2 regions of the Bradyrhizobium sp. Ken64 genome follow, and region 2 is predicted to be linked to the other one. Evidence: riboswitches for the same ligand, from Rfam matches in the RefSeq annotation. Region 2 holds a riboswitch; the other holds the start of a gene.
What was found. Region 2 has a riboswitch for cobalamin ahead of AC0L2F_RS20850 (DUF1636 family protein). Riboswitches for the same ligand answer to the same signal wherever they lie in the genome.

Region 1: another riboswitch for cobalamin. It lies ahead of metE (5-methyltetrahydropteroyltriglutamate--homocysteine S-methyltransferase); the one in region 2 lies ahead of AC0L2F_RS20850 (DUF1636 family protein).

Annotation. Positions count from the first base shown of each region.
Region 1 is NZ_JBVVPA010000021.1:41,325-55,724, reverse strand. Features, by position in the region: gene AC0L2F_RS28455 (cytochrome-c peroxidase) at 1-257, shown strand, start outside; gene metE (5-methyltetrahydropteroyltriglutamate--homocysteine S-methyltransferase) at 1,078-3,393, opposite strand; cobalamin riboswitch at 3,493-3,692, opposite strand; gene AC0L2F_RS28445 (4Fe-4S binding protein) at 4,481-4,684, opposite strand; gene AC0L2F_RS28440 (EAL domain-containing response regulator) at 5,265-6,479, opposite strand; gene AC0L2F_RS28435 (GNAT family N-acetyltransferase) at 7,097-7,555, shown strand; gene AC0L2F_RS28430 (SMP-30/gluconolactonase/LRE family protein) at 7,785-8,813, opposite strand; gene AC0L2F_RS28425 (citryl-CoA lyase) at 8,981-9,808, opposite strand; gene AC0L2F_RS28420 (CaiB/BaiF CoA transferase family protein) at 9,864-11,129, opposite strand; gene AC0L2F_RS28415 (ABC transporter substrate-binding protein) at 11,180-12,202, opposite strand; gene AC0L2F_RS28410 (ABC transporter permease) at 12,234-13,007, opposite strand; gene AC0L2F_RS28405 (ABC transporter ATP-binding protein) at 12,991-13,782, opposite strand; gene AC0L2F_RS28400 (IclR family transcriptional regulator) at 13,946-14,400, shown strand, end outside.
Region 2 is NZ_JBVVPA010000012.1:153,049-167,448, forward strand. Features, by position in the region: gene cobS (adenosylcobinamide-GDP ribazoletransferase) at 1-485, opposite strand, end outside; gene cobU (bifunctional adenosylcobinamide kinase/adenosylcobinamide-phosphate guanylyltransferase) at 482-985, opposite strand; gene cbiB (adenosylcobinamide-phosphate synthase CbiB) at 1,107-2,048, shown strand; gene cobD (threonine-phosphate decarboxylase CobD) at 2,060-3,022, shown strand; gene AC0L2F_RS20840 (cobyric acid synthase) at 3,011-4,459, opposite strand; gene cobO (cob(I)yrinic acid a,c-diamide adenosyltransferase) at 4,470-5,105, opposite strand; cobalamin riboswitch at 5,146-5,364, shown strand; gene AC0L2F_RS20850 (DUF1636 family protein) at 5,460-5,843, shown strand; gene cobW (cobalamin biosynthesis protein CobW) at 5,840-6,889, shown strand; gene cobN (cobaltochelatase subunit CobN) at 6,889-10,137, shown strand; gene cobG (precorrin-3B synthase) at 10,134-11,297, shown strand; gene AC0L2F_RS20870 (precorrin-8X methylmutase) at 11,297-11,926, shown strand; gene AC0L2F_RS20875 (precorrin-2 C(20)-methyltransferase) at 11,929-12,660, shown strand; gene cobJ (precorrin-3B C(17)-methyltransferase) at 12,657-13,391, shown strand; gene AC0L2F_RS20885 (cobalt-precorrin-6A reductase) at 13,367-14,113, opposite strand; gene cbiE (precorrin-6y C5,15-methyltransferase (decarboxylating) subunit CbiE) at 14,112-14,400, shown strand, end outside.

The DNA.
Region 1 (14,400 bases), on a different contig from region 2:
ACGAATATGTCTTCCGCGCGGCGCCATTGCGGAACGTCGCGTTGCGAGCCCCTTACTTCCATTCGGGCCAGGTTTGGAGCCTGAAGCAAGCTGTTGCCCTAATGAGTGACATCCAGCTCGGCGCCGAGCTTAGCGATAGGGAGGAAAACGACATTGTCGCATTTTTGAATTCGCTGACCGGTCGGCTGCCTAGGATCGAATATCCGGTACTACCAACGCGTACCAACACGACACCAAAGCCTTCAATAGACAGATAGCCTTAGCAGCACCGGCCTCATTCCCTGCCGAACAGCAACAGATGCGCTCCAAGAACCCGGGGTCCCGCAATGACGCCAAAATGAATGATCCCCTGCTGTCACTGATAAGCAGGCACATAAACAGCCGCCCGGCCTCAATGCGAGGCCGGGCGAAAGTCACGCGGGAGCGACGCTGCTTTCCGCATGGTTCCAGCTTTCGTCGGTAGGGAGGACTACCGGCGATCGACTTACGACGAGGGCATTCGCCGTCAAACAAGCAGAAGCGGATATCGCTCTGCACAACTTAGCGAGCCGCTTGCCTTCCGCTCCTGTCGTGAACTTCAGGACTTGCTCACCACTTGCCAGCTGTCCGGTTGGCACGGGCAGCGCCTTGATGGAGCTGGGATCCATCGCGCAGGCGGTTTGACTGCCGAGCCCTGAAACTCAACCGTCAGTTTGCCGTCACGCGCCAGTATTTTGGCACCGCCGAATACCAGCAAATCTTCCCGAAGACCGCGCGAAGGCGCAAATTAGGTATGAAATTCCGCAAGGGCGGTAAAATAGATTTTTGTGATGGGACGCATCCATGGGATGGATAAATGAAGCGATAGGACCGTGGTTCGCGTCGAGCGTAAGTGACTTGGAATATGTCACCTAATCGGTATGGCCGGCACGCGGTCGTCCGCCGGATTCGAGCTTGTCGCCGCTGTATGCGATCGCCTCCGCCGGGGCAAACCGGCATTCGTAGGCGCTGGAAACTTTGGAAGCTCGCAAGGATATCGCGAGCTCCCAAAGGGCGTTCATCTTATTCACAGATACGTTGGCGACACGCTCCGTACGATCATGCCTCGGCCCGCAACTCGCGTGCGGCGGCCACCATATTGACGAGCGCGGGACGCACCTCCTCCCATCTTCGAGTTTTCAGTCCGCAGTCGGGATTGATCCAGAGCTGCCGATCGGAAACCCGCTGCCGCGCCAACACAATCAGCTGCTTGATCTCGGCTGCTGCGGGAATGCGCGGTGAATGAATGTCATAGACGCCCGGCCCGATTTCATTAGGATATTTGTAGCTCTTGAAAGCGTCGAGCAATTCCATTTTGGAGCGCGACGCCTCGATTGAAATGACGTCGGCATCCATTGCTGCGATCGCATCGATGATTTCGTTGAACTCGGAATAGCACATGTGCGTATGGATCTGAGTTCCGTCAGCGACAGCGGAGGAGCAAATGCGGAAACTGTCCACTGCCCAATCGAGATAGTCCTTCCACTGCGATTTGCGCAGCGGCAATCCCTCCCGCAACGCAGCCTCGTCGATCTGGATCATGGTCGCTCCAGCTGTTTCAAGGTCGATGACCTCGTCTCGGATCGCGAGAGCGATCTGTCGGCATGTCTCGCTCCGCGGGATGTCGTCACGGACAAACGACCAGTTCAGGATCGTCACCGGTCCGGTCAGCATAGCCTTGACGGGTTTTTTGGTCAGAGACTGCGCATGTCGCCACCATTTAACGGTCATGGGCTTCGGGCGGGAGACATCTCCAAACAGGATAGGAGGACGAACGCACCGCGAGCCATAAGACTGAACCCAGCCGTGCTTGGTGAATGCGAAACCCAACAGCTGCTCGCCAAAGTATTGAACCATGTCGTTGCGCTCGAACTCGCCGTGCACGAGCACGTCCAGGCCGATATCTTCCTGCCAATGCACGGTATGGGCTGTCTCCGCTTTCAGAAGCTGCTCGTACTGCGTGTCATTCAGCGCTCCCCGCGCATGAGCTGCACGCGCATTGCGGACGTCCGCCGTTTGCGGGAAGGATCCGATGGTTGTGGTTGGAAACATTGGCAATGCGAAGGCGACGCGCTGGACGTCGGCGCGCTGGGTGAACGCACTGCGACGGCGACGCATGCTATCGTCGATCGCGGCCATTCGTCCGGCGACGTTCGCACTGTGGATCTTCGGCGATGTTTCGCGGGTGACGGATGCATCCTCTGAGAGCGTGAGTTCATCGGCCACATCGGCAGCATAGCCAGCCAGCGCTTTGCCCAATATCGAAAGCTCCTTGATCTTCTGCACTGAGAACGCCAACCACGTCTTCAGATTGGGATCGAGATCGATCTCTAGCTCAATGTCGGTCGGAACATGAAGCAGCGAGCAGGAGGGGGCAATCTGAACACGGTCCCTGCCCAGTTTTTTGACCATAGGAGCAAGTTGGTCGAGTAGCGCCGGCAGATTAGAGCGCCACACGTTGCGACCATCAACGACACCGAGCGAGACCACGAGATCTCTACGCGCTCTGGCGACAATCGCGTCGAACTGGTCAGGTGCACGAACCAGGTCGACGTGAAGCCCGGCAACGGGCAAGGCCAAGACTGTTTCAAGATTGTCGCCGACAGCCCCGAAGTATGTGGCCAGCATGATTTTAAGGGCCGGCACGGCCTTAGCGAAATGAGCATAGGCCCGGCGGACAGCCGCCCGAGATCCTTCGTCGACGTCCATCACTAGGCATGGCTCGTCGAGCTGAACCCATTCAGCGCCGCGCGAGGCTAGTTCGCGGAGAACATCGACATAGACGGGGAGGAGCCGATCAAGCAGCGAGAGCGGATTGAATGCGGGATTTACGCTTTTGCCGAGCTTCAGGAAAGTGACTGGGCCCACTAGGACGGGCCGCGTCTGATAGCCGAGGCTTCTTGCCTCCTCATATTCCTCGATCGGCTTCCGAGAGGCAAACTTAAAGATCTGATCCTGGTGAAATTCCGGCACCATGTAGTGGTAGTTCGTATCGAACCACTTCGTCATCTCCTGTGCGGCTACGCCGGGCCCATGCTGAGCGTGACCACCGTCCTGAGCGCCACGCGCCATGGTGAAGTAGGTTTTGAGCGACACAGGACCTTCGCTCCAGCCGTAAACGTCGGGAATGGCGCCGACCATTAGGCTGGTATCGAGCACATGGTCGTAGAGCGAGAAGTCATTCGAAGGAATGACGGTCGCACCGCGGGATTTCTGCCGTGCCCAATTAGCGGCACGAAGTCCACTCCCCGCCTCGAGGAGCTCGGCTTCACTGGACTTTCCCGCCCAGTAGCTCTCGAGCGCGAATTTGAGTTCGCGTCGTGGGCCGATGCGTGACGTCCCCAGTGTGGCAACGGGAAGCGAAAGGATTGACATAGCTTAGACCCCATGTTGGGGCAAAGGCCATGGCGGACGCAGACAGCGAACATCGCGTGAGCGACAACTGCTTGGCGCACACCGGGACGCCCCGCCCGTGGACGATATCTTGTCGAGGCAGGTCTCCTGGCTCACGGGTCGTCGCTGCTGTCCGGCCTTCCCGAAGCCGCATGGCTTCAGTGACTTCGTTGGACAGCGGCTCGCCGCTTACAGTTGCGGGGGCAGCGCCGGCATTGCACCGGCTTCCCTCTTAGCTCCGGATCAAACGAAATCCGGAGACCGCGACGGCTTGGATTATGCGCACGAGGATCGATGCGTCAACCTACCGATTCTCGCTGCGACATTGCCCAAGCGATTACGAGCGCACTAGGCAGGTAAGACGGTCTTGCTCGCGGCCTAGTGAACACGCCCGCATCTGTGGAGGCTCCGCTTTTGAAATGCATTCGCTCCCTGCTCGCGTAACGGTTGAGCTCCACCACCGGAACGAACCCGGGCGGCCTTCGGTATCTGTGTGATCGCGAGGAGGCGACCTTTTCCGTCAGCAGCTTTTCGAACCTGCGCGTCAGGAAGGTGCGATCATCCTCGGCCGGCATCCGTTTGGTCACAGCCCACGAGGCTCCCTAGACATTTCGAAAGCCGGATTGCTCCAGGACCGAACGGATGATCAGGTCGGCTCCTTGGTGTTCGGCGGGCCCGCGACCAGGCACGAGGTCGTCCGCCTCCGTGAGGTTGGCCAAGATGATCTTCTCGGTGCACTAGGTGTTCACGTGCTGAGCGACCTTTGCGCCGGCTTCGATGCGTCCGCGGCCGCTCGACGCCGGGCCTGCCTCGCCTCGACTCGCCGCCAGCGACGATAGGCCGTAACGCGGCCACTGAGCATCGAGGGCCTTGTCCTTGTTCGTGACAAATTCGACGGTGTCCTCCGACAGAGCCCTTTGAGGGGTCCCTCGGCGTCGCTCAGCGTCTTAAGCTCATAACGATGTTAATCGACCTCGATGCGCTCCATGCGGTCGTGGTCTCCTCAAGGTCCCACATCTACAACTTCGTTCGCGAAATCGAGCGATGAGGCCTTTTGGTCGCGGGCTGCCTATCCTGTCTTGGACGGGACACAGGTGTCAGGGACCGGACAGACCACCGCGCATTGCGGCGTGTCGCAATGGCCCTCGCACTCCGTACATTTTTTGGCATCGATAACGTAAATGTCACGCTTCAGACTGATCGCCGCGTTGGGACACTCGAACTCACATGCGCCACAAACGGTGCATTGCGAAGCGACGATCTTGTAAGCCATGCCTTCCGACTCCTTAGGCGAGCGATGCCATGGGCGATCCCTTTCAAATGCCGTGCCAAACGCAGACGCGCTCAATGTTGGGCAATTTGCCCAATTCGGCTGTCCCGGGTCTGAGACCATGTTGCGTCTGCGACAGCAACAGGTCGCTTCAATTTCAGGCTACGAGCCATCGGGCCCTCTTGCGAGAGTCAGTCGCGACTTGAAGCTGGAAGCGTCCGTCGGTTTGTTTGGCACGTCAGCGCGGGGGCAAGCGAGGCTGACGCTTCCTCCACCGGCGGCGACAAAACCCGCGAACGGACGCAGGTCTACGTCGGATCTCGGCAAACCTCCGGTCACACACCCCGACTGGAGGTTTGTGCAAGCCTCGCTCATGGCTGCAACGCTAGCTGCGTGGAGGACTCGCTGGAGGCTTGCCAAAACGGGCCTGTGGTATAACAAGCTTCGGAGGGAAATGAAGTGGCGGCGGGACGAGCGACACTGGCCTTGCAGACCGACTGAATTGCACTCAGCCTCATGCCTGGTGCCGAGTAGGCATGGCGGTGCTCGCGAGCGTCGCTTGGCCGCACTCAGCCACTCGCAACTATTTTGGACGAGCTGGAGCAGGGTTGAAAGATGACTGTGCAAATTGCTTCAGTGGCATGGCTTTTCCGAACAGATGGCCCTGCGCAAGGTCGAAGCCGAGTTCGGCCACAGCGATTAGGTCAGCCTGGCTCTCCACACCTTCGGCGACGGTGCGCACATTGTACTCTTTGGCTAGATCGACGATATGGCGGCACACCGTTCGCTTGAGGGGCCCATTCGCGCAGCCGCCGACGAACTGACGATCTACTTTCAATTTCATGAACGGGAATTTTGTCATCCCCATCAGCTGCGGCCAATTGGCACCGACATTGTCGATTGCAAGGCCAATGTTGTGAAAGCGAACCTCACGCGCAACCTCGACCAGGAGATCTAGGTTCTGGATCGCTTCCACGCTCTCGATTTCAATCGTCAAACCGCCGAAAGCGGCGTGCGACGGCATGCGCCGACAGAGATCGCGTACCGCCTGCGGGTCAATCAGGAATGCTGCCGGGAGATTGATGGAGAGATCGATCGAAGTTTGCTGCTCCAGAAGATACTGCCAATCCTTGATCGCGCGGTCGATCACGAACTGCGACAAGTTCCTAAAATGCGGATCGTGAGATTCCGGGATGAAATAGGCCGGTGGAACAACGCCCCAGGTCGGGTGCCGCATTCGCACATGAGCCTCGGCGCCGCGGCGGCTAAGGGTACACGCGTCAAACTTCGGCTCATACCAGAGCTCAAGCCAGCCAGCGTGTAAGGCTTCTCCGACATGGACCGCGGGACGGGGCGCCGGCTCTCTTGGCAAGAGCATGCCGATCCGATCGCGCAACGTCTCGGCTGCAAACGGCGCCCTGAGCGGCGGCAGCATAGCAAGTCCATATTCACTACCGACCTGCTGCACTGCCGCCATGATGATCGACTCGCGCGCTCCGAACGCCAGCACTCGGCCTGCAAATTCTTCGCGTACCAGTATCTCGAGCAATCGTCCAGGCTCGATGCGGTCCGAGCCAATGCCGAGCAGGATCAGATCAGGGAACTCCGTGCGGAGTACGTGCGGCAACTCGTCAGCAGTCCTGCATTCGCTGATAACAAACCCCATATCCTCCAGCACATCCCGTAGAAAGGCGCGCAGATGCCGCTTGCCGACGGCCAGGCACGCCCGCGGCCGCACCTTACGTTGCCCGAAGATTACAGGTTTCCCTCCGACCAGTTCGGCCTGCCCATGTTCCATCGCAACCACTCCTGTTCCGTGACGGTGCCTTAAACGAGGAGCGAAGGTCCAAACAAGCTGTGCTTCCCGATATCTTTCGATTGTTCGAGATAAGCTTAAGATAGTGCATTGGTGTGCAAAATCTTTCGCGATCTTGCTCAGACGATTTTATCGGACGCACGCGTATGATACCTGTCGCGCTTCGCGCAAGTACGAGTGACGCACGCGAGGTGGGAATCTCTCCTTCGGACGCACCGAGCTGACGCTCTATGGCGCTGCGATCATCGTGGCGCACGATTTGTTGAAGCGAGTAGTTCGTGAGCGACGATCGGCAATCACTCTTACGAATGTTTGATCGGCATGACCGGCGTGTGCCGTGATATGTTTTCCAATCGAAGGCAGTCCATCATGAGTTCGCAGCTGCTCAAGCCGCAGTCGATTCTGAGAACGGCAATGGCTTGCAATTACCTCAGCTCTGTTGCCTATAGCGAGTGTGGACGTGCTGCTTCCTACCGAGCCTGATAGTTGCTCTCAATTGCGTTTTCTGTATCCTCCTGAGCATGAATTTCCCCCAGAGGGCCAGGTCGGGTGTTCGTGTTGGTGCTGAAGGGCAAGGCACGTCCAGCGCGTGCACGGCTTTGCGCAAGAGCGTGCCAGGAGATGAGAACGCGGTCGCAAAAGCGGTCAAAGAGCTACTTTCCGAGTTAGGTGGCCCCGGATCGGAGTTCAGCCTTCAAGGCGCGAAGCAGGCGGCGTTGCGCCTGATTCAGCATCCCGAACAGGGCTTCATTTTTGTCGTTGAGGAACAAGGCACCGGGCAGATTGTAGGGTTAGCTAGCATCTCGGCCGTACAGGCCGTGAGAGCAGCCGGAGCGTACGGCGTGCTTCAGGAGCTATGGATTTCTCGTGACTTCCGGAGCTCTGACTGCGGTCGGCATCTGCTCGAGGCGGTAGATTCGGAGGCGAAGCGACGCGGCTGGCAGATGATTGAGGTTGCGTTGCCTCCGGATGGTTATCCGGCCCTAGAACGGGTACGCCACTTCTACGAGGAGAGGGGATATCGGGTTGGAGGATTGCGCGCGCGCAAGAGGCTCTGACAGTAGTACGACCTCTGCGCCACACACTTGAAGCGCTCTGGGCTAGCGTGCTATCGGTAAAGTCCTTCAAGCAGTAAATCCTGGGCTTGTTCCTTCTCAAAACGAACGCTTCACGCGTGCGTCGCGGCCAAGCATGATCGAGAACCTTGACGCTGATGCGGTGCTGACTCCCACCGCGAGCGGTTACCTCTTCGGCCTTCTTGGCGAGAACGTTCGAAAATATCGGCGATCAATCATTCTGCGTTGTGGGAAGCGATACCGCGACCCGCCCGACCAAAAGGCGACAGGTCGGCGGCGGCCCGTTCCGGGCGGAGCCCGACCCAGCATTACGAATCCTTCTTTTGCGCTTCCCATGCAGTGCGATTACCGGCTCTGGTTTGAGATCACCGCACACAAACGCCATCCATTCGTCACCAATTACATTCTCTCGGCGACTGGCTAGCCAGTCGTCTACCACACTCATTCCTGCAGCTTGGTGCGGCGGACCGGCGCGTGAAAAGATTCCGCACCACCTTGCCACTCCTGCTGGCGAATTTCGAGGAAGGTGAGCGAGATCAGCCATCACACTGATCCGGTAGAAGATTCCGTAATGAGCAATGCGCCGAGTGCCGCGTCCAATACGACATTCGTGCAGCTTCCACCCTGCGCAGGACTGGATGCAAGCGGACCGCTTTCGCCGTTTGGCCCCACCGAAGACGTGGCCGAGGGAATCATGCGCGACAAAGAGCCTCCCTTTTTGATCGACCGTCAGTCCGTCAGGACCGCTCGTCGCGAAGAACCAGCTGAATCGTCCGACTTTCCCCACGCCATCACGCATCAGCGGTACGCGCCAGATGCAATTGTCGCGCGTCATTGCAACGTACATTACGGTCTCGTCCGGACTGAGCACCAGGCCATTCGGGCCCGGGCCATTAGAAATCAAGCAGTCGATCCGGCCGTCAGGGCACAGTCGAAATGCCCGGCCGGTACGATCGTGCAATCCAGTCTGGCCCTGATCGGTGAAATAGATGTCGCGTTTGGTCGCGATATGCAGCTCGTTGCAGCCTCTGAAGGACTCGGAATTGCGGTGGCCCAGCAACGGCCGGATGGTCCCTCTCTGTCGATCGAGCTCCAGGAGACCGTTGATATAGTCGGACACGAGCACCCGGCCGTCCGGAGCAACCTTCAGACGTTCGGCCAGCCGTCGTATTCGATGATCAAAGACCAGACGCCCTCCGGTGAAATCCGGAAATGCGGCCGAAGGGGATCTCGACGACATAGAGATTCCCGGACTGGTCGAACGACGGTCCCTCGATGAAACAATCTACTGGATATGCCCCGCGGTTCGCGTCTGCCCATTCCGAAGAAACACCCGGGCGACGAAACTCCGCCGGCATCGACGAGAACACGCTGGTCTCCATCAGCTTGGGCGGGTTTTCGAGATGCTTATGATGCGCCTTCCAGCCTGCGACGCGGCTGGCCCTCGTATTTGTAGCCGAACTGCTTGGGCATTGGGCCCTTGTTGCGATCGTTGCGCCCAGTTTGCTCCCAGGCGTGAGCCAGGATTCCGACCGCGCGCGACAAGCAGAAGATCCCCCGCGCGAGCGGAGAGGCGAAGCCCAGTTCGCCGTAAATGACCGCCGTCGCGCCATCGATGTTCATCGGAATGAGCATGCTCTTGCGCTGTTGCATCACCCGCTCGATCGCGCGAGCGGCCTTGGCATAATCGCCGCCGACACTGCCCTCGTCAGCTGCGGCATCCACCAGCGCCAATAGCGGGGCCGCGCGCGGGTCGACTGGATGAAACCGGTGGCCGAAGCCCGGCAGATATTTGCTGCGGGTTGCGGTGAAATGGTCGATTGCAGCGCCAGCGGCCTGCTCGATCTCTCGCCCTTGGCGCCGTCGCAGCACATCCTCGTAGAGTTCGATAGCCTGCTCCCCTGCTCCGCCATGCACGTCATCGAGCGTGTTGATTGCCGAGGCCATTGCGCCATTCAGGGGCAGGCCGCAGCTCACCGCCATTTGGGCAATTGCAATGGAGGGCGCGTGCGGACCGTGGTCAACGGATCCAACCAGCGCAGCTTGCAGCAGCTGCTCCTGTGCTGGCGTCGGCAGATTGCCACGCAACATCAGCCAGATCATGGCGGGAAAGGAAACGCGGCCTATCAAATCTTCAATTGGATAACCCCGATAGGCGATGCGACCTGGCGCGATATCGCAAATGGAGGTTCGCCACCAACTGGCCGCTTGCTGTCTCAGTTCTTCTTCGCTCATTTCCAGTTCCGTCCTTTCAACCTGCCGATTGCCAACCGACGCAAGCCGTCGGATGTCATGATATCGGTCCGTCCGTGGCTACGCGGACGGGCAGGAAATCAGCCTCTCCTTGCTTTGGCGTCCCGACGGCTCGGCTTGAGACCAGTTGCTCAACCTCCGCATACGAATAGCCGAGCCGCTGCAGCCATCGCTCAGTGTCTGCTCCGAGCGTCGCAGGTGGTGAAGGCACCGAAAACTCCTCATCCAGCCGGAACCCCGGCCGCGTGATTCGTAACGGCTGCGCACCGTCTTGTTCTGGCGCCAAAGTCTCGACGAATCCGCGCTCAAGGACCTGTGGCTGCTGCAACACTTGCGAGACCGTCAGCACACGGCCGGCAGGGACACCAGCCAGATTCATTTGGGCCTCCCATTCCTCAGCGGGCTTGCAACTCAATGCCTTGTTCAACTCCGCGCTCAGCGCAGCGCGGTTGACCTTGCGCATCTCGCGTCCAGCGAAGCGTGGATCCGCCTTCAGGTCCGGTCGGTCGATCAGGTCGCATAGGGCTTGGTACTGCTTCTGCTCGTTGGCGGAAATGTTCAGCGGGCCCGTCGCGGTGCGAAACGTGCCGGAGGGAGCCGCGGTAAAGTTCTCGTTGCCGATGGGCTGCGGCTCGACCCCGGCGTTCAGGTGGTTGGAGACGACCCATCCCATCGCCGCAACGGTGGCCTCGAGCAGGGACACGTCGATGAACCGACCCCGTTGCCTATGCCGCTGGTCGACCAGAGCCGCGGCGATGGCAAACGCAGCAGTCAGTCCCGCAATCGTGTCCGAGATCGGAAAGCCCGTGCGCAGGGGAGCCGAGGTTATATCGCCGGTGACGCTCATCGCTCCGGAAAGACCCTGGACGATCTGGTCATAGGCCGGACGGGCGGACCACGGTCCGCTCTGCCCAAAGCCGGAGATCGCGCAGTAGACCAGACGCGGGTTCAGCCCGACAAGCACATCAAAGCCGAGGCCAAGGCGTTCCATCACCTTCGGCCGGAAGTTTTCGAGCACCACGTCGGCTTCCTTGACCAGTCGCAAGAACACCTCGCGGCCCGCTTCCGATTTCAGGTCCAGTGCAATCGATTGCTTGCCGGCGTTCACGGCGACAAACGAGAGTCCCTGCAGGCGCTCCGCTCTTTGCGGATCCGCGCCGAGGCGCCGCGCCAGGTCGCCGCCGTTCGGATTTTCCACCTTAATGACCTCCGCGCCAAGGCGCGCAAGATGGTAACCACAGAACGGACCCGCCAACACGTTTGACAGGTCGAGAACGCGGATACCGGTTAGCGGCAGAGACATCTGAAGAGCCTTCTTGTAGGTGATCCGATAGCGAGCGCTTAGTACGCAACTTATTTCAGTTGCTGCGCAGCACGTTCCGCGAATCGATTCGTGAAGGTCTTGATGAGGTCGATCTTTGCGGCTGCGATCTTCGGATCAAAGTCGCGTAGGACAGCGAGCGGGACCTTGGCCGCGTCGATGTCCATCTGACCGGTTGGCGAGAACAGCGCTTTCGACGCGTTCATGATCTCGATGTTCACCTCGCGATTGTCGGTCTTGTATGCAGGAGGCATCGCGTCGACGAGTTGTTCCGTCGACGCCGTGTTGATCCAGCGGTGGGTTTTGAGCAAGGCGTTGACGAGGCGCTGGACCGTTTCTGGATTTTTGTCGATGAAAGTCTGCTGCAGGTAGAGACAGGCGGTCGGATAGATTCCGCCAAAGGCCTGTTTTGAGCCTTCGAGTGTGCGCGCGTCGAACAGCGGCGTCGCACTCTTTTTGCGCGCGAGAAGGGTCGCAATCGGGTCGAAATAGACGAGCGCGTCGATATTCCTGGCCTCGAGCGCCACCATGCCGGGTGCCCCGCTGCCGACCGCGATAATGTTCACGTCGCGCGGACCCAACCCAGATTTCTTGATGTAGTAGCGCGCCATGGTGTCGGTCGATGACCCCGGCGCCGTGATCCCGAGCTTGAGGCCCTTCAGGTCGGCACCGGACTTGACCTTGTCAGCGAGGCCGCTGCGGACACCGAGCAACACGCCGGGAATGTCATTGAGCAGGAACACGCAGGAAATCTGTTTGCCCTGCGCCTGCATCTGAATGGTGTGATCGTAAAAGCCGACTGTCCCGTCCACCGAACCGCCGACCAGCGCCTGCAAAGCCTTCGAACCACCGGCCTGGAAGTTTTCGACGCTCACCTCAAGGCCCTGGTCCTTAAACGAACCGAGCTTCACACCAAGCTCGAGAGGCATATAGTTGAGGATCTGTGATCCCACTGCGATCTTCAATTTTGTCTTCTCCGGCTCGGCGGCATGCGCTGAAATGAGCGGCAATACAGCTGCCGCGATAACCACCATCAGTCTCGGAAAAGCGTGCATGGGAACCTCCGTGAGAATGGGAGCGCTACGATCAAACTTCGTGGGCAGGTGCCGGCCGCCAGACCAGCAGCCGCTTTTCCACCCGGTCGACGATGGCATCGAGCGCGATGACGAAAGCGGAGAGGACGATGATCCCTGCGAAGACACCGGCGGCATCAAGGACGCCCTCGGCCTTCGCAATCAGGTGCCCCAATCCTGCGGACGAACCGAGATATTCGGCGACCACCGCTCCCATCACGGCCATGCCGACAGATACCCGCAGACTCGACAGGATCCACGTGGTGGCGGACGGCAGGTAGACATGGCGCAGCAGGGAGGACTTCGATGCACGTAGCAGGCGCGCATTCGCGAGCACGACCGGATTGACCTCGCGAACGCCCTGAAAGGTGTTGAAAAAAGCGACGAAGAGAACCAGCGTCACGCCCAGCGCGACCTTGGAGGTGAGGCCCAATCCGAACCAGATGACAAAAATGGGCCCCAGCAAGATGCGCGGGATCGCATTGAACATCTTGATGAAGGGCTGAACGACCTCGGCCGCAAACGGGCTTAAGCCCAACCAGATACCAAGCGCCGTGCCGATCCCGATACCAGCCAGGAAAGACAGGACCGTCTCCAGCAGTGTTATGCTGACATCGGTCCAGAAGTCGGCCGTTGACATCCACTCTCCGATCCTTGCGATGAGTGTCGACGGGGCCGGAAAGAAGAACGGGTCGATCAACCCGGCCCGCACGCCCAATTCCCAGATCAGGATCAGCCCAAGCACGATGGCGAACTGCGTGAGAGCGACCTTACCCCTGCGTGGCATAGCTTTTCTCCACTTCGGCGCCGAGCAGCGACCAGATTTCACGGTAAAGCGCGACGAACTCGTCGGTGGTCTGTAGCGCCGAGACGTCGCGGGGACGAGGCAGCGTGATCCTGACATCGCCAACCATGCGGCTCGCGGGACCGGCAGACATCACAACGACGCGGTCCGCCAGCGTGATCGCCTCATCGAGGTCATGGGTGATGAAAACGAGTGAGCGCCGGTCCGCCTGCCATAGCTCGAGCAGGATGCGATGCATGAGGCGGCGCGTGTGAACGTCCAGCGCGGAGAAAGGCTCATCCATCAGGACGATCTTCGGCTCCATGATCAGGGTCTGCGTCATGGCGACCCGCTTGCGCTGGCCGCCGGACAATTGGTGCGGATAGCGCTCCTCGAACCCTTTCAAGCCAACCTTGGCGAGCCAGGGCCGCGCCTGCTCGCGCGCTTTCGCAATCGAGCTTCCCTGAAACACCAGCCCGAGGCCGACATTGTCCTGGGCTGTTTTCCAGGGCAGCAGCCCTTCCTGTTGCAGCATGTAGCCGGACTGACCGTTCAGGCCCCTAAGCGATTTGCCGAAAATGCGAACCTCGCCGGCGGCCGGCTTCAGCAGTCCGGTGACAGTATTGAGAATGGTCGATTTTCCGCAGCCGGTCGGCCCGACCACTGCAACGAATTCGGTTTCGCCGACCTGGAGGTTCATGCTTTTCACGGCGGTGAAGTCGCCGAAGCGAATCATTACGTCGCGCAGGTCGACGGCAAGTGCCGGCTGCCCTTCCATTGTTTCGCTCCGCAGAACCTGTTCTAAGCCTCAAAACAGGTAACTTTTGCTCTATCCGGAGTCAATTGCATTCTGCAACACAGAACGCAGATGAGCATGGGACACTGGACTTTCTATCCATTCTGGATATCTGTTCTGCAGAACAGAACACGAGGCTGTATCAATGGCAAAGACAGGGGTTGATGCGGTCGGGCGCGCCCTGGCGATCCTCAAGGCCTTCGGTCCTGAGCGCGCAGCTATGACGCTGACCGAGATTGCCGAGGCGACGGACTTCTACAAGAGCACGGTCCTTCGCCTTGCCGCATCCCTGGAAGCGGACGGATTCCTGGTGCGGGGGACCGACCGCCTATTTCGACCCGGACCGGAGCTATGGCGCCTTGGGGCGCTCTATCAGCGTGGGCTGGACCTCGGTGACCTGATCAGACCCTCGCTCCATCGTCTGGTCGAAGCAACCGGAGAGACCGCATCCTTCTACATCGCGGAGGGCGACGAGCGCATTTGCCTTTATCGCGTTAATTCTCCGCGTTCCGTCCGGCATCACCTCGAAGAAGGACAACGATTGCCGATTGATCGTGGCGCTGCGGGCCGCGTTCTTACCGCTTACCGCGATTTTGCATT
Region 2 (14,400 bases):
GGCAACCCCGCGCGGGCCGCAGTGTGCGCAGCGCACAGCGCGAGCGCGACTGCCCACGGATTGGCGATCGCCGCGAGCGCGCTCCAGCGCAGGCCGAAGGACAGGATCAGCGTGCAGACGCCATAGGTGCCGATCCGGCTGTCACGCATGATCTCGAGCTTGCGCTCGCGCGTGCGGCCGCCGCCGAGCCCGTCGGCGGTATCGGCAAGGCCGTCCTCGTGCAGCGCGCCGGTGATGAGGGCGGTCGCGGCCAGCGCGAGCAGGGCGGCAAGGTTCGGTGCCAGACCGAACCAGCTGGCGACCTTGTAGACCAAGGCGCCGGCAAGGCCGACCAGCAGTCCCGCGACGGGCAGGGCCCAGGTCGCGCGCGCGATGGCGCCGTCAGCCGCGGGCTTCGAAGGAGCGACCGGGAGGATCGTCACGAACGATGCCGCCGTTCTGAGATCGGCGATGACATCTCGCAAGAATTCGTCGCGCGGCATCATTTCAGTTTCATCGGCAGGCCCGCGACGACGATCTCGACCTCGTCGGCAACGGCCGCGATGGCCTGGTTCATGAACCCGGCGGCGTCGCGGAAGCTCCGCGCCAGCGCGTTGTCAGGCACGATGCCGAGGCCGACTTCGTTGGTGACGAAGACGACGGGGCTCTTAAGGCGGGGCAGGGCGGTGACGAGCTCGCTCACCTCTCGTTCCCAATCGCGCTCCGCATGCATGAGGTTGGAGAGCCACAACGTCAGGCAATCGACGAGCCGCGCGCCGCCGCCATCGGTTGCGACCAGCGCGGGGACGAGATCGAGCGGCACTTCGCGTTCGATCCAGTCGGTTCCGCGGCGCGCGCGATGCCTCGCGATGCGCGCCTCCATTTCGGCATCGAGAGCCTCGGCCGTCGCGACATAGACCGGCTGCCCGGGTAAGGCGCGCGCGCGCATTTCCGCGCGCTTGCTCTTGCCCGACCGTGCTCCGCCGGTGATCAAAATGACCGCCATAAAGTCTCCTGTCGGCCTGCACTAATCACCAAACGCGGCCAAAAACAAAGCCGAAATCCGCCAGCCGGGGGCTTGCGCTTCGGCCACCCTTTGCGCAACAGGGGCGGGACAGGAGGCGTGCGTGGGTTTTGCGGGTGCGATGGCGGTGGCGATGGCGGTGGATGCCCTGTTGGGCTGGCCGTCGTGGTTGTTCGCGCACATCGGCCATCCTGTCACCTGGCTGGGCCGGCTGATCTCTACCATCGACGCTGCCTGGAATCGGCCGTCCGATACGCCGGCATTCCGCCGCGCCGCGGGTCTCGCCGGTGCGCTCGTGGTGATCGCGCTCTCCGTCGCGCTCGGCTGGACGCTTCAGTCCTTGCTTGCCGTGGGCTGGATCCAGATCGTGCTGGTCGGCGTCCTGGCCTGGCCGCTGGTCGCCTTGCGTTCGTTGCACGACCACGTGGCTGCCGTCGCAAATCCCATGCGGGCCGGTGACACCGTCGCCGCACGCGAGGCGGTCTCGCGCATCGTCGGCCGCGATCCCGCAGCGCTCGACGAGGCCGGGATTGCTCGTGCGGCGATCGAGAGCCTCGCCGAGAATGCATCCGACGGCATCGTCGCACCGATGTTCTGGGGCGCGCTGTTCGGCTTGCCCGGCATTTTGGGCTACAAGGCGATCAACACGCTGGACTCCATGATCGGCCATCGCTCCGAGCGCCACGAAGCTTTCGGCTGGGCCGCGGCGCGCATCGACGATGTCGCCAATTTCATTCCGGCGCGGCTGACCGGCTGTCTGTTCGTGCTGCTGGCGCCACGGCGATCAGAGGCGCTGTCGTGCATGACGCGGGACGCACGCCGACATCGATCGCCCAATGCCGGCTGGCCGGAAGCCGCCATGGCCGGCGCGCTTGGTGTGCGGCTCAGCGGTCCGCGGATCTATCACGGCAGCACCACCAACGAGCCCTGGCTGAATGAAGGTGCGCGCGATCCGCTTGCCGCCGACATCGATCGGGGATTGACGGTTTACCGCCGCGCCATGCTGCTGCTCGCCGGTGTCCTTGCGATCCTGGCCTTCGCGTGAAAGAACAGCGCATGCGCGAGCACGGTGGAAATCTCGATCAGGCCCAGCAGCGTTTTGGCGGTCGCGCGGAGGATTGGATCGATCTGTCGACCGGGATCAACCGCCTGCCTTATCCCGTGGGCGAGGTGAGCTCGCGCGCGTGGAGCGCGTTGCCGTCGCGCGCCGAGATCGAGGCGCTGCATCAGGCGGCGCGGCACGCTTACGGCACGAGCGCGGCGGTTGTCGCGCTTGGCGGCGCACAGGCCGCGATTCAACTGCTGCCGCAGCTCGCGCCGCCCGGCCGCGCGCGCATCCTCGCGCCGACCTACAACGAATATGCCGGGGTCCTCTCGGCCGCGGGCTGGGAGGTGGAAGAGGTCAGCGCGCTCGAGGCGCTGGCTGGCGCCGACGTCGCCATTGTCGTCAATCCCAACAATCCTGACGGCCGATGCTACGCACCAAGGGATTTGCTGACGCTGCTGCCGCGCGTGGGCCGCCTCGTCATCGACGAGAGTTTTGCCGATGTGGCCCCGCAGCTTTCACTTGCATCCGAGGGTCGGCCGGGCCTGCTGATCCTGCGCTCCTTCGGAAAGTTCTACGGCCTTGCCGGCCTGCGGCTCGGCTTCGCGCTCGGCAATTCATCCGACATCGCCAGGCTCGCATCGATGTCGGGGCCCTGGCCGGTCTCGGGAGCGGCGATCGCGATCGGTTGCCGTGCTCTGCGTGACGATACCTGGGCCGAGGCAACGTCCGCGCGGCTCGTGCGAGACTGCGTTCGCCTCGACGGCATGGTGCAGTCGCAAGGCTGGACGCTCGTCGGCGGGACGCAGCTGTTTCGTCTCTACGGGACGGCTGACGCCCTTGCCGCACAGGAGCAGCTGGCGCGTCGCCATATCTGGTCGCGCGTTTTCGCGCGAGAGCCGACATGGCTGCGCCTCGGGCTTCCGGGGAGCGAACTCGAATGGACGCGCCTGGCCGAGGCGCTAGCGCGCTAGCGCGAGCAGGCCGTCGACGTCGAGATGTTGCTCGATGTGATCGGCGAGCGCATCGAGCGCGCTCTCGACCCTGGCGTGATAGGGCTCGTCGCCGGCGGGAATGTCGAGCTTCGCCAAAAAGGCCTTACGGAAATCATCCGACGTGAACAGGCCGTGCAGATAGCTGCCTTGCACGCGTCCGTCGCGCGAGATCGCGCCTTCCGGTTCGCCATTCAGCCTTGCGAATGGCCGCGCGCGATCCGACCCATCGGTGCGCCCGATGTGGATTTCATAAGCCTCGATCGGCTGATCCGTCGCGGCATGCACGGCCGCGACACGCGTCAGTGTCTTCTGCGGGCTCATCACCGTTGCCACATCCAGAAGCCCGAGGCCATCTGTGTCGCCCGCGGGGCCCTCGATCCCTTCAGGATCCGTGACGCTGCGTCCGAGCATCTGATAGCCGCCGCAGAGGCCGAGCACATGGCCGCCTCTGCGGTGATGCGCCAGGAGATCGATGTCCCAGCCCTGGGCGCGCAGGAAGGCGAGGTCGCCGCGGGTGGATTTCGATCCGGGGATGATGACGAGCCTGACGTCGCCGGGAATTGCTTCGCCCGGCCGCACCATCACGAGATCGACGCCGGGCTCGAGCTTGAGCGGATCGAGATCGTCGAAATTGGCGATCCGCGACAGTGCGAGACAGGCGATCTTGCATTGGCCCGGCTTGCGCGCATCGCTCAGGCCCAGCGCATCCTCGGCCGGCAGTTCGCCGGCGCGCGCGAACCAGGGCAGCACGCCGAGGCCGCGCCATGCGGTCTTCTCTTCGATCAGTCTGTAGCCGTCGTCGAATAATGTGGGATCGCCGCGGAACTTGTTGATGACAAAACCCCGGATCATCGCGGCATCGTCCGGGTCGATCACCGTCTTGATGCCGACGAGTTGCGCGATGACCCCGCCGCGGTCGATGTCGCCGACCAGCACGACCGGCACATCGGCCTTGCGCGCAAAGCCCATATTGGCGATGTCGGCCTTGCGCAGGTTCACCTCGGCCGGACTGCCGGCGCCCTCCACCAGCACGAGATCGGCGCGCGCTTTCAGCCGCTCAAAACTCTCCAGCACCGCGCCCATCAATGACGGCTTCATCGCCGCATATTCACGCGCACGCGCGGTCGCGAGGCGTTTCCCTTGCACGATCACCTGCGCGCCGACATCGGTCTCGGGCTTGAGCAGCACCGGATTCATGTCGGTGTGCGGCTCGACGCGAGCGGCCAGTGCCTGGAGTGCCTGGGCGCGGCCGATCTCGCCGCCGTCGACGGTGACGGCCGCGTTGTTCGACATGTTCTGCGGCTTGAACGGGAGCACGCGCAGGCCGCGTCGCACAAAGGCGCGCGCGAGGCCGGCAACGATGAGCGACTTGCCCACGTCCGAGCCGGCCCCCTGGATCATCAAGGCGCGCGCCATCGCGAGTTTCTTAGAACTCCACGCCGGCTTGCGCCTTGATGCCGGAGCGGAAGGGGTGCTTGACCAGCGTCATCTCGGTGACGAGATCGGCGATCTCGATCAACTCGTCCTTGGCGTTGCGTCCGGTGAGCACGACATGCGTCATCGGCGGCTTCGAGGTCACCAGGAAATCGACGACCTCGGCGATGTCCAGATAATCGTAGCGCAGCGCGATGTTGATCTCGTCGAGCACGACCATGCGGAGATTCTGGTCGAGGATCAGCTCCTTGGCCTTCTCCCAGCCGGCGCGCGCTGCGGCGATGTCGCGAGCGCGGTCCTGCGTCTCCCAGGTAAAACCCTCGCCCATGGCGTGGAATTGGCAGAGGTCGCCGAAATGGCCGGTGAGCATGCGGCGCTCGCCGGTATCCCAGGCGCCCTTGATGAACTGCACGACCGCGCAGGGGAAGCCATGGGCGACGCAGCGGACGATCATGCCGAAGGCCGAGGACGACTTGCCCTTGCCGGCGCCGGTGTGGACGATGATGAGGCCCTTTTCGCCGCTCTTGGTCGCCATGATCTTGTCGCGGGCGACCTTCTTCTTCGCCATTTTCGAGGCGTGGCGGGCGTCGGTTTCGTCGGCCGTCTGGGTATCCGGTTCTGACGTCATCGGACGGGGTCCTTCGGCTTGACAAGAGGCGGTCGGGGGCAAATGGTGACCCGGCGTTGGTTCCTGTCCTACGACAGGCGAAGAGGGAATGCGATAGGGTCCGAATCGGCAAGATTTGGTTCCAAAATGCAGCCGCCCCCGCGACCGTGACCGGAGAGATGCCCGAAGCCACTGATCCCCTACGGGATCGGGAAGGCGGGGATCGAAGGGGAAACCCTGCTCCGGAAGCCGGGAGACCTGCCAGCGCGGACGATTTTGGACCGGCGGACGGGGTGTTCCGCGACGGGGAAACGGGCCTTCGCAAGAACGGTTCGTGGGCCTCATCGCTTCCCGCTGTTTATTCTGGAAGAAGCGATGACCGTCACACTTCATGTCTGCATCACCTGCCGCGCCGGCCAGACGCTTGGCGAGGGCGAGACGACGCCCGGCAAGCGCCTGCACGGTGCGATCCTCGAGGCCGGCGTGCCTGACGGCGTCAGCGTGGTTCCCGTCGAATGCCTCTCGGCCTGCAACCAGGGTTGCTCGGTCGCGCTCAGCGCGCCTGGCCGCTGGTCCTATGTCTATGGCCGTCTGTCGGATGCGAATGCGAGCGACGTCGTCGCGGGCGCCGCAGCCTATGTGGCCGCGCCCGACGGCCTCGTGCCCTGGCGCAGCCGCCCGGAGATCTTCCGCAAGCAATCGCTTGCCCGCATTCCCCCCATTCTCCCCTTGGCCGTCGTGCCGGAGGCCGCCGAATGAATTCGCTCGCAAAAGTCCCGGTCACGGTCGTCACAGGCTTTCTCGGCTCCGGCAAGACCACGCTGATCCAGCATCTGCTTGCCAACGCCAACGGCAAGAAGCTGGCGGTGCTCGTCAACGAGTTCGGCAGCGAGGGCGTCGATGGCGAGATTCTGAAATCCTGCGCCGATGCGAATTGCCCGGAAGAGAACATCATCGAACTCGCCAATGGCTGCATCTGCTGCACCGTCGCCGACGATTTCATTCCGACCATGGAGAAGCTGCTGTCGCGGCCGGTGCGGCCCGATCACATCCTGATCGAGACCTCGGGCCTGGCGCTGCCCAAGCCGTTGCTGAAGGCGTTCGACTGGCCGGAGATCCGTTCGCGCATCACGGTCGACGGCGTGATCGCGCTGGCCGACGCCGAAGCTGTCGCCGCCGGCCGGTTCGCGCCCGACCCTGACGCCGTCGAAGCGCAGCGCGCGGCGGACGGCAATCTCGACCATGAGACGCCGCTGTCGGAAGTGTTCGAGGACCAGATTGCCTGCGCCGACATCGTGCTGCTGACCAAGGCCGATCTTGCGGGCGCGGCAGGCCTCGAAGCAGCCAAGGCGGCGATCACCGCCGAGATGCCGCGCCGCGTGCCGATGCTGGCGATCACCGACGGTGCGATCGACGCCCGCCTCATCCTCGGCCTCGGCGCTGCCGCCGAGAACGATCTCGCCGCGCGTCCCTCGCATCACGACGGCGAGGAGGATCACGAGCACGACGATTTTGCATCCGTCGTCATTGATGTTCCTGAGGTGACCGATATCGACACGCTGGTCGCATCCGTTCAGCGTCTGGCGCGCGAGCAGAACGTCCTGCGCGTCAAGGGATACATCGCGGTGGAAGGCAAGCCGATGCGCCTCTTGCTGCAAGCGGTCGGCGAGCGCGTGCGACACCAGTTCGACAAGCCCTGGGGCATGGGTGCGAGGCAGTCAAAGCTCGTCGTGATCGGCGAGCACGGAAACATTGATGAAGCCGCGATCAAGGCGGGACTCGGTCTTTCAGGATCTGGTATCTGATGCACGTCGTCTTCCGCGAGAGCCGCGGTCTCGAGGAGACTGCGACACCAAGGGACATCGGCCAGGACCCGGCCGATCTCGTGGTGCTCTCGTATTCGGATTCCGATCTGGCGGCGTTCGCGGCCGGCTGGCGCCGGGGCCGCGACAGCCTGCCGTCGCTACGCCTCGTCAATCTCGCCGAACTCCGTCATCCGCTCTCGGTCGACACCTACATCGAGCGCACGCTTGCGCAGGCGCGCGGCATCCTCGTGCGTCTGATCGGCGGGGAATCCTACTGGCCGTATGGGCTCGCGGCGCTGCAGCAACTGGTGAAGGAGCGCGGCATCGTGCTGGCCGTGTTGCCGGCCGACGGCCGCGACGACACGCGACTGGATGCATATTCGACCCTGCCGGTCTCGACATTGCGGCGGCTCAAGGTGCTCTGCGACACCGGCGGCCCTGTCGCGGCGCAAGCCGCGATCGCTCAGCTTGCGTTGGCCTCGGGCCTCTATGCGGGACCTGTTATCGGCGAGATGACCGTGCCCGAGATGGGCTTTTACGATCCGGCGCGCGGTGTCATTGCCGCGCCGGCGTCGGGTGAGGGCAGGCCGCGCGCGCTCGTGGCCTTCTATCGCTCCTATCTCACCGCCGCAGACACAGGCCCGATCGATGCCCTGATCGCGGCGCTGCGCGAGAAGGGGTACGACGCGCATGGTGTGTTCGTCACCTCGCTGAAGGCTCCAGGCGTTGCGGATTGGTTGCGCGGGTATCTCGCGCAAAATCCTCCGGCCGCGATCGTCAATGCGACGGCGTTCTCGGCGATGGGCGACGACGGCACGACGCCGTTCGATGTCGCGTCCTGCCCGGTGTTCCAGGTCGCGCTCTCCACGGCGCGGCGCGAGGATTGGGCGAGCTCGCTCCGCGGCCTGTCGCCTGGCGACCTCGCGATGCATGTGGTGCTGCCCGAGGTCGACGGCCGCCTGTTTGCGGGCGTGGTGAGCTTTAAGTCGGCAGCGACGCGCGATCCCGATTTGCAATTTTCGCATCTGGCGCACAGGCCGGACGATGAGCGCGTGAAGGCCGTCGCCGCGCGCGTTGCGGCCTGGCGGCGCCTTGCGGAGACGCCGGCTGCTGAAAAGCGGTTGGCACTCGTGCTCTCCAACTATCCGGGCCGCCCGCATCAGATCGCGCATGCGGTGGGTCTCGATGCGCTGGCGTCGGTCGAGGCTTTGGTGTCCGACCTCGCGGAAGCCGGCTTCGATGTCGCGCCGGTCCACGGACTCGGCGAGAGATTGCTCAAGCAGACCTTGAACTGGAGCGTCGCCGATTACCGCGCAGCGCTCTCGCGCCTTCCGCAATCCTTGCAGGATGATCTCGCGCAAGCCTGGGGCGCGCCGGAGACCGATCCGGGTTGTCGCGACGGCGCCTTCCATTTCGCCGCGATTGAATGCGGCCGGTCGATCATCGCGGTTCAGCCGGAGCGTGGCGATGCGACCACGCGCGATGCCGACTATCACGATCTCGCCCGCACGCCGCGCCACGCCTATGTCGCCTTCTCTCTCTGGCTCCGGGAGCAGGGCTGTGATGCCGTCGTGCACATGGGCGCCCACGGCACGCTGGAATGGCTGCCGGGAAAATCCGTGGCGCTGTCGCAGGCGTGCTGGCCGGAAGCCCTGATTGGCGATTTGCCCGTCATCTATCCCTTCATCGTCAACGATCCCGGCGAGGCTGCGCAGGCCAAGCGGCGCCTGGGTGCCGTCACGATCGGCCATCTGCCGCCGCAGCTCGCAGCATCAGCGGTGCCCGACGGATTGCGCAGGCTTGAACAGCTCCTCGACGAGTACTCGACGGCCGATGGCCTCGATCCCGCCCGCCGCCAGCGTCTGATCGCCGCGATCCGCGACGAGGCGCGCGCGGCAGGCCTTGAAGACGATCTTGGCCTCGATGCAGCCGCCGCGCCGGCCGAAGCGATTCCGCGGATCGACCGCTTCGTCTGCGATCTCAAGGAAAGCCAGTTCGGCGACGGCCTGCACGTGTTCGGCCGCGGCGCCTGCGGTGAAGCGGAACGCGACGCTTTGCGGGTCGCGCTTGCAGGACAGCGCGTCGCGCCGGGGCCGTCAGGCTCACCCTATCGCGGCCGCCAGGACGTGCTGCCCACGGGACGCAATCTCTTTGCCGTCGATCCGCGCGCGGTGCCAACGCCGTCCGCGCATGCGCAAGGCATCAAGCTCGCGGAAGAGCTGCTCCGCCGTCATCTGCAGGATCATGGCGACTGGCCGAAGGGCCTTGTCGTCGATCTCTGGGGCTCGGCGACGATGCGCACCGCGGGCGAAGAGTTTGCCATGGCGCTGCATCTGGCCGGCCTCGCGCCCCGCTGGGATCACGCGTCGGGCCGTGTGACCGGCTACGACATCATCGCGCCTGCCGAGCTTGGTCGGCCCCGCATCGACGTCACGCTGCGCGTCTCGGGCCTGTTTCGCGACGTCTTCTCAGGCCTTGCGCAATTGTTCGAGGCGGCAGCCGAGGCGCTGTCGACGCGCGAGGACGAGGGCGACGAAAATCCATATCGCCATCGCATATCGCGCGTGTTCGCGCCGCGTCCCGGACAATACGGCGTGGGTCTCTCGGCAATCCCGGACGCCTTCACGCCCGAGACGCGCGAGGCCGCCGGCGAAGCGTGGCTCTCGGCATCGTCATGGGCGTTCTCGGCCAATGGCGAAATCAAGCTCGATCGTGCGGGTATCGAGAAGCGGCTCGCATCCGCCGATGCTTTTGTTCACGTGCAGGATTTGCCGGAAACCGATCTTCTGCTCGCGGCCGACTATGCAGCGCATGAAGCCGGCATTGCGGCGGCCGCAGCACATCTCGGCGCGGCGAAGCCATCACTCTATCATCTCGATGCGACGCGCGCCGAGCAGCCGCATGCGCGTACGCTGACCGAAGAAATCTCCCGTGTCGTCCGCGCGCGCGCGGCCAATCCGGCCTGGATCGCCGGCATGATGCGCCACGGTTTTCGCGGGGCGGCCGAGATCACCGCAACGCTCGAGCACATGGCCGCCTTCGCGCATCTGGCCGGCGCGGTGCCGCCGCATCTGTTCGACCTCTACTACGATGCGACGCTCGGCGATGACGACGTTCGTGCCTTCATGGCCCGCGAAAATCCGGCGGCACTCGCCGCGATGGAGACGTGTTTCACGCGCCTGCATGAGGCCTCGCTCTGGCGAACGCGCCGCAATTCGATTGCGGCTGCGCTGCGGGAGGCGTCATGAGCGCTTCCGTGGTCAAGGGCTGGTGTCCCGGCGCGCTGCGCCCGATGCAATCGGGCGACGGGCTCGTGGTCCGCGTGCGTCCGTTCGGCGGACGGCTCGATGCGGCGCAAATCTCCGGACTGGCCCATCTCGCCGAACGCCATGGCAACGGCCTGATTGACGTGACCAGCCGGGCCAATCTCCAGATCAGGGGCGTCAACGAGACCAGCCACAGGCTGCTGCTCGACGGCCTTTCGCAACTGGCGCTGCTCGACCCGGACGCCGACACCGAATCCCGTCGCAACATCCTTGTGACGCCGTTCTGGCGTGCCGGGGACACGACCCAATCGCTCGCCGCCGAACTCGAGGAGGCGCTCGCCGATAGCACGCTCGAACTTCCAACCAAATTCGGCTTCGCGATCGATGACGGCACCTCACGCGTGCTTGCGGGTGATTCCGCGGACGTGCGGATTGAGCGCGATCGTTCCGGCGGACTGCTGGTGCGGGCTGATGGCGACAAGCTTGGCCGCTCCGTCGCGCGCGGCGAGGCCGTGACCACCGCGCTCGCGTTCGCCGACTGGTTCGTGACCTCAGGCGGCGCCAGAGGCGGGCGAGGGCGGATGGCGGCGCATCTTTCAACCGGTGCAATCTTGTCGGCGGCATTGCGCGGCGAGGCCGAGCCGGCGCCGATCATGGCCGCGGCGCGTCCCGGCCTCTATGCGCAAGGTGCGATGGTCGGGGTCGCCTTCGGACAGATGGCGTATGCAACGCTCAACCAGTTCGCCGGTTGCGGGCATGCGCTGCGCATGACGCCATGGCGGATGGTTTTGAGCGAAGGCAAGCGCGCGATGCCGAACGCGACTGGCCTGATCACCGAGGCCTACGACCCTGCGTTGCGCGTCATCGCCTGCAGCGGTGCGCCACGCTGTCGTGAGGCGCATGCCGATACGCGTGGCCTTGCCGCGGCCCTGGCGCCGAACATCGGCGCGGCCGCACGGCTCCACGTCTCCGGCTGTGCCAAAGGTTGCGCCCATTCCGGTGCGGCTGCCATCACTCTGGTCGCGACCGGCGCCGGCTTCGATCTTGTGCGCGGTGGGTCGACACGCGATGAGCCCATCCTGCGAGGGCTGAACCGCGACGATATCGTCCGAGATCCCTCCATCCTGATGGGAGGGCACTGATGCCGTACATTTACGAGACCGACGGCGCGGCGATCTACCGGCAATCCTTTGCGACCATCCGGGCAGAAGCCGATCTTGCGCGCTTCACGCCGGACGAGGAGCAGGTCGTGGTGCGGATGATCCATGCCGCCGGCATGGTCGGCCTGGAGGCGCATATCCGCTTCACATCAGGCATGGCGGTCGCCGCGCGCGCGGCGTTGCAGAAGGGCGCACCGATTCTGTGCGACGCGCGCATGGTCTCCGAAGGAATTACGCGCGCGCGGCTTCCCGCCGCCAACGCCGTCATCTGCACCCTGGGCGACGAGACCGTTCCCGCGCTCGCGCAGTCCATGCGCAACACCCGTTCGGCTGCGGCCCTGGAGCTGTGGCGGCCGCATCTCGACGGCGCGATCGTGGCGATCGGCAACGCGCCGACCGCGTTGTTTCATCTCCTCAACATGCTGGAGGACCGGGACTGCCCGCGGCCCGCGGCGATCATCGGCTGTCCGGTCGGCTTCGTCGGCGCCGCGGAGTCCAAGGCGGCGCTGATGGCCGATCCGAAGGTCCCCGCGCTGACGGTCGAGGGCCGCCTCGGCGGTTCCGCGATCACGGTCGCCGCCGTGAACGCGTTGGCGAGCCGGAGCGAATAGCGATGGGACGCATCATCTGCTGCGGTCTCGGCCCCGGTGATCCTGACATGATGAGCGTGCGCGCCGATCGCACAGTGCGCGGCGCGAGGCATGTCGCCTATTTCCGCAAGAAGGGCCGGCCCGGCCAGGCGCGCCGCATCGTCGAGGGCATGTTGGCGGCCGACGTCACCGAATATCCGATGGAATACCCTGTCACCACCGAGATCGCCTTCGACACGCCCGAATATGTCCAGCTGCTTGCCGGCTTCCATGACGAATGGGCGGAACGTCTGGCGCGGCTGGCGCGCGCAGTCGATGTCGTCGTGCTCTGCGAGGGCGATCCTTACTTCTACGGCTCCTTCATGCATCTGCACACGCGTCTGCAGGGCCGCGTCGAGATCGAGGTGATCGCCGGCATTCCCGGCATGGTCGGCTGCTGGAATGGCGTGGGACAGCCGATCGCGCTCGGCGATGACGTGACGACGGTGCTCATGGGCACGCTTGCCGAAGCAGAGCTCGAACGCCGCATGCGCGATTCCGATGCGCTCGTGATCATGAAGACCGGGCGCAATCTCGCCAAGGTGCGCCGCGCGCTCGCGTCCGCCGGACGGCTGGACGACGCGTGGCTGGTCGAGCGCGGCACCATGCCGGGGGAGCGCGTGGTGCGGCTCGCGGAGATCGATGCCGCCGACTGCCCTTATTTTGCGATCGTGCTCGTGCACGGCAGGGGCCGGCATCCGGACGCCGCGGAATGACGGGCACGCTGACCATCGCGGGCCTCGGGCCGGGCAGCGATGCGCTGGTGACGCCCGAAGTCTCCGCCGCGCTTGCCGCTGCGACCGACATTCTGGGCTACGCGCCCTATGTCGCGCGAGTGCCGCCGCGATCGGGACTCAAGCTGCATCCCTCCGACAATCGCGAAGAGCTGCAGCGCGCGAGCGAGGCGCTGCGGCTCGCGGCCGAAGGCGGCCAAGTCGTCATCGTGTCCTCGGGCGACCCCGGCGTGTTCGCGATGGCGTCCGCCGTGTTCGAGGCGCTCGAACAGGCACCGCAATGGCAGGAGCTGCCGATCCGCGTGCTGCCCGGCATCACCGCGATGCTGGCCGCTGCCGCACGCGCTGGCGCGCCGCTCGGCCATGATTTCTGTGCAATCAATCTCTCCGACAATCTCAAGCCGTGGGCGCTGATCGAGAAGCGCCTGCGGCTCGCCGCTGAAGCCGATTTTGCCATTGCGATGTATAATCCGCGCTCGGGGAGCCGGCCGGAGGGATTTGGCCGTGCGCTCGCAGTGTTGAACGAGGCCGGCTGTGGCGAACGCCTCGTGATCTTCGCGCGCGCGATCAGCGCCGCCGATGAAAGGATCGAAACCGTCAGGCTGAACGAAGCGACGCCTGAAATGGCCGACATGCGTACGCTGGTGATCGTCGGCAACTCGCAGACACGCCGCATCGGCCGCTGGGTCTATGCGCCGAGGCAGGTCCGATGACCGAGCCACTGTATGATATCGGCCACGCTCTCGACCCGCAATCGTTTCGGCAATTGCGGTCGTGCGATCATGATCACGGGCAGGCCGAGCCTGCGGGCTGCGTCGATCTTGGCCCGCGCGCCGTCGCCGCCGGAATTGCGGGCGACGATCCGGGTGATGCCTCGCGTGCGCATCATCTCCAGCTCGTCCTCGAGCGTGAACGGTCCACGCGACACGATGACGTCCGCGGCGAAGGGCAGGGGCGCATCGGGCGGATCGACGAATCTCAGCGTGTAGGCGTGCTGCGGCCTGGTCGCGAACGGTGCGATGTGCTGGCGGCCGATGGCGAGGAACACATTTGCCGGCGCCTCGGGCAGTGCGGCGACGGCGGCGTTGACATCAGGTATTTCGATCCAATTGTCACCGGGCGCTTTCATCCAGGGCGCGCGCTCGAGAGCGATCAGCGGCGTGCCGGTTTCCGCGCATGCCGCGACCGCATTGCGGCTCATTTCGGCGGCAAAGGGATGCGTCGCGTCGATCACATGCGTGATGTGCTCGCTGCGGATGTAATCGACAAGCCCCCCGACGCCGCCAAAACCGCCGATGCGGGTCGGCAACGGTTGACCGGCAGGCGCGCGGGTGCGGCCGCCATAGGAATACACGGCGTCGATGCCGGCACGCGCGATCTCCGCCGCGAGCAGGCTCGCGTCGGCCGTTCCGCCCAGAATGAGCGCGCGCATCATGGCTGATCCCTGGCTGACCATCATCGGTATCGGCGAAGATGGCCTCGCCGGGCTGTCCGAGGCAAGCCGAAAGGCGCTCGCCGAGGCTGAAACTGTCTTTGGCGGTGAACGGCATCTTGCACTTGCCGGCGTGACCGGGCGCGGCCGTCCATGGCCGGTGCCGTTCGATGCAGAGATCGTGCTGAGTCGCCGCGGCGAGCCAACGGTCGTGCTCGCCTCCGGCGACCCGTTCTGGTTTGGCGCCGGCGCGAGCCTCGCCGAAAAGCTCGATTGCGACGAATGGATCG